DNA from 2 places in the Pseudoalteromonas sp. J010 genome. Region 1 is predicted to be linked to the other one. Evidence: predicted binding sites of a transcription regulator. Region 1 holds the regulator's gene; the other holds the start of a gene.
What was found. Region 1 encodes sigma-54, which starts transcription at its own class of promoters, with help from an activator protein. Its sites were predicted from a motif close to GTTGGCACGNNNNTNGNNT; they were not measured.

Region 1 (2,406 bases):
ACTTGACGGTCTAGTTTGTCAATCAGGCCATCAATTGCTGCATACATGTCTTGATGCTCTGTTGATGCAAATAGCTCGCCGCCATTTACGTGCAATGTTGCTTCTGCTTTTTGAACTAGTTTTTCGACATCAAGGATCACATGAACGTTATTGATATGATCAAAGTGCCTCTCAAGCTTCGCAAACTTATTGGTGACATAATCTCTTAAAGAGTCAGTGATTTCTACATGGCGACCAGTTAAATTTAGTTGCATAAGCATTTTTCCTTCTTGTGTTTAACGTCTTATATCAAGCTTTTACGCTGATTTGACGGTGGAATGGCTAGGGATTCACGATATTTTGCAATCGTGCGTCTCGCTACCTTAATTCCTTGTTCAGCTAAAATATCTGCAATCTTGCTATCACTTAATGGTTTAGCAGTGTTTTCCGCAGCTATTAGCTTCTTGATGAGTGCTCGTATTGCTGTCGAGGAGCACTCACCTCCATTTTCGGTACTGACATGGCTTGAGAAGAAATACTTCAGCTCAAATATGCCCCTTGGTGTGTGCATGTACTTTTGGGTGGTGACACGAGAAATAGTAGATTCGTGCATATCAACCATCTCTGCGACATCGTTTAACACCATAGGTCTCATCGCTTCGGGGCCATGTTCAAAGAATGCCTGTTGTTGTTGCACAATGCAATTGGTAACTTTCAATAAAGTGTCATTGCGACTTTCTAAGCTCTTAATAAACCACTTTGCTTCTTGAAGGTGTGAGCGAATAAACTGGCTATCAGTACTCGATTTAGCAGTTCTCGACATCGCAGCGTAGTGGTCATTTACTCTAATCTTAGGCATCGCATCAGGGTTTAGCTCTACAACCCAGCGGCCTTTCACTTTTTTTACCGACACATCTGGAATGACGTATTCGGGCTCTTCATGAATAATACTCGCAGCTGGCTTAGGGTTAAGACTGTGGATCAGCGTCATAACTTCTTTTAGCTCAGCTTCTTTTAAGCGTGTTTTTTTCGCTAAGGTACGGTAATCACGGCTAGCAAGTAAATCAATGTGCTCGGTCAGGATCATCTTGGTTTCGGTGATCCACGGTGTGTCAGGTGCAAATTGATTTAACTGAATACATAAACATTCTTGCAAACTTCGTGCAGCAATACCGACAGGGTCAAACAACTGGATACGTTTAAGTACGGCTTCGACTTCATCCAACTCTACCGGCTCTTCACTGTTTTCATCATTGATACTTTCTAAAATATCTTCACAGGAAAGCGTTAAAATGCCAGACAGATCTACCGCTTCGATGATGGCAATAGCAATGGCTCTATCTGTTGGGCTAAATGGCGTAAGTTCTAGCTGCCACATTAGGTAGTCGTGTAGTGATTCGGAAGTCTCTCCCTGGTAGACGTTATCATCATCAGGTAAAGGAGCTGCGCTTGATGCTGGTGCAGCACTCATATATTCATCCCAAGTCACATCCATGGCAAGATCATCACTAACCGTTTCTTTGCTCATGGCGGTATCTGAGTCCATTTCATACTCGCTGACAGGCGCTTCATCTGAGCTTTGCTGACTATCGTCCGTATTATTTTTATCTTGGCTGTGTTGTTCAGTACTTTCTGCGTCAGCGGTATCGCCTTCTTCCACTTCCAATAGTGGGTTGCTGTCCAACGCTTCTTGTATTTCTTGCTGTAGATCCAACGTACTAAGCTGCAACAGGCGTATGGCTTGTTGCAGTTGTGGAGTCATTGTAAGTTGCTGCCCCATGCGCAGCTGTAATGATTGCCTCATGTATCTCTAACAATCCCTTTTAACAGTTATTAATACTACGTCTTAACTATAGCTTGAATTGTTCGCCTAGGTAGACATCTCTTACGGTTTGATCCGCTAAAACATGTTCTGGCGTACCAGCGGCGATTAATTCACCGTGTGAAACGATGTAGGCTTTTTCACATACGTCCAGCGTTTCTCTTACATTGTGGTCGGTGATCAGTACACCGATCCCACGATTTTTAAGGTGCTCAATGATTGTCTTTATATCTAACACTGAAATTGGATCAACGCCAGCAAAAGGTTCATCTAACAAGATAAACTTAGGGTTAGCGGCTAAAGCACGAGCAATTTCTACCCGTCTTCTCTCTCCTCCAGATAATGCCATCCCTTGAGAATCACGGATGTGTTGGATATTAAATTCATCCAACAACTCATTCAGCTGAGCTTCTCTTTCAACTTTAGACAAATCTTTGCGGGTTTCCAAAATAGCCATGAGGTTTTGATATACCGTTAGCTTCCTAAATATGGATGATTCTTGAGGTAAATATCCAATCCCTAGGCGTGCGCGACTGTGCATCGGGAGTAGGGTGATATCCTCATCATCGATTTGTATAAAGCCTTTGTCACTTGGTACTAAGCCC
Region 2 (2,406 bases), on a different contig from region 1:
TTAAAATCAACAACAGGGATCCCAAAAGCATGTAATTCGTGAATAAAACTCTCAGCTAACTGATTACCGAGAAGCGATCCTTTATCAAACTCTTTATCCAAGAATACAAAACTAGTTACCGCGACAGGCGTCTTTTCATTTACATGCTTTAGGTTCGTGACCATATCTTGCATGATACTTTGGACATAATGGGTCACATTCTTCCCAGCCATTTGCTGAGATATAGAAAACTGCTTTAACCCATTTGGATTACTCTGAAACATGGACGATTGTTCAAAGCCATTTCTCACTGGCTCCGTTTGTGCTGTATCAACAGCGAAAAAGTTACTCTGAGTACAGCCAACCATCAATGAAAGAGGCAAAGCCAGACTACATATTTTTTTCATTACACTCATCTCCATTAATATTGACTGCGTATGATAAGACCATCTCGAGACGTGGCTCTCTCAGAGCCCCATAATGCCGATTTAGGAATACTAAGCGATGCCGCGGATACGGCCCGACTGTGAAGTGTTTCTACAAGCCTAGCATTGACCAAATAGCTGTCACGGCTCTCAACTATCGTACCAACTACAACCAGGTCAATTTTCTGACGTTGATTTATCGCTTTTAACTCTCTGCTTAACATACTATCGGCAGAGTCACTCAAAGATAAAGCGCTTCTTAATCTGTACTCAACAACATCAGCTCCCATTTGGCTCAAATGGGTTATTAATGACTCTTGTAGCGCCACACCAAGTCCACTTCCTTGCCCCACTATGACGTCATTTAATTGGTTTGCCCTAAAAAAGCTAGTCACTGCTACTGTTGAGTTCGGTTTGAAAGGTCGCACATATTGCCCAAGTTCAGCCGCTAGTTGTGCACCAAAGCCATCAAAATCTGGTAATATTTCTCGCTGCTGGGTTAGTTCTCTTTTGCCTACTTGCTCACTGCTCGTGCACGCGGTAAGCCAAAATACAAAAATGAATACAAGATATTTCATTGTCGTCAGCCATCGTTGATCTTACTTACGATTAAGCAAAAATCGCGCCACATGGATGGCACGATTTTACGAATTGTAGGAATAATTAATACCAATTTTCTTAATTAAGTAGTCTATGTTGAGGTGAGAAAATCTTGTCGATAACACCGCTTCCGCGTCCTGCTCACGCCGAGGTACCTACGTCCTGTAGGCAAGGCAAAAAATTTTGCTATTTAGTTGTTCTAAATAAGAAATTTTTAACGCTGTTAGCGTCAGATTTACTCCTTCAAATTGAGCAAGTATTAAGTCAAATTGATATAAGGATGCTGGTCGCTCATTATCGTTGGTATTTCACACAAGCTTTGTTATCGCAATTGGATCCAGCGCTTGTTTCTGGTTTTCGTGGACAAGAAAGTGGCAACTAATTACCGGCTTATTTCCAGCGACTCAAAGACGAGAAAGTTTCTCTCCACCAAATGCGGTAACAAAACACGCTCGACGATGCTGTTTAAATTTGTCGCACGCATCCAGTGCTGCCGCTTTGTTTTCGAAGGCTCCCCACTTAACTCGGTATCGCGTAACGCCTTTACCATCAACTGTCTCAATCGAAAAAGTTTCTTTGCTCTTTATCAATTCAGGGAGGGTTTGTTCTAGTGTCGACGTCAACTCTAATACTTGTGTTTTGCCGTTTAACGAAGCTAGCTGAACGGCATATTTGTATTCTACTTTTTGACTATTTGTATCAATTGAGTCGTCCACACTAACCGGTTGAGCTTGTGTTTTTATTGGTTGATAACTATTTTGTGTGATGACTTCTTCTACTGCTGCCTGAGACTTGTTGGCTTGTGTAATCAACGGAGTCTGTTTTTTTGTGGTAGTTACTTGAGCCGGTTTTGTATTTGACACGTAACCGGACAGCGCTTGAATGAGTTTTTGCAAATCTTTTTCCGCATCCAAGAGCCTAGCAATTGCTACCTTATCCTCTTGCCACTGGGCAATGGCCTCTTGCATCTGCTGATATTCTTCCACTGTAATTTTTGCATAATTAACTGTTGTTTCTTCTGGCTTTGTACTCTGACACCCAGATAGAAGTGCGAGCACGCATATTATGCTGGTGATGGAAAATACTGGTTTTATCATTTAGTGTACTACCTCTAATGCTTTAACATCACAATTAATACCCTGTTCGAGGACCTGCGAACATAATGCTGTCAAGTCTTGTGTTGGATCTGAGCTAAATGCTAGCCCAAGCAAATAGTGCGCTTGATCTTGAACATAAAATGGTTGGATTGATTCTATAGCCATCAATCGTGGTTTGATAAGTTGAAGATAAACTTTCAAGAAATTAAGTTCATTGAATTTACCAAGGCTTGCAACCTGTAACTGCTCTGTTTCTTTTGGAATAACGTTAATATCAACACCACTGACCACGTCCCCTCGTAAAG

Region 2: a site for sigma-54 is predicted at 1,016-1,034, ahead of EAG18_RS20905 (FlgO family outer membrane protein). Genes of this name have one in related genera too.

The regions. Positions count from the first base shown of each region.
Region 1 is NZ_RDBW01000005.1:91,859-94,264, reverse strand. It holds gene hpf (ribosome hibernation promoting factor) at 1-254, opposite strand, end outside; gene EAG18_RS04360 (RNA polymerase factor sigma-54) at 284-1,783, opposite strand; gene lptB (LPS export ABC transporter ATP-binding protein) at 1,830-2,406, opposite strand, start outside.
Region 2 is NZ_RDBW01000051.1:28,126-30,531, reverse strand. It holds gene EAG18_RS20910 (FlgO family outer membrane protein) at 1-386, opposite strand, end outside; gene EAG18_RS20905 (FlgO family outer membrane protein) at 401-982, opposite strand; gene EAG18_RS20895 (SPOR domain-containing protein) at 1,409-2,101, opposite strand; gene EAG18_RS20890 (SdrD B-like domain-containing protein) at 2,102-2,406, opposite strand, start outside.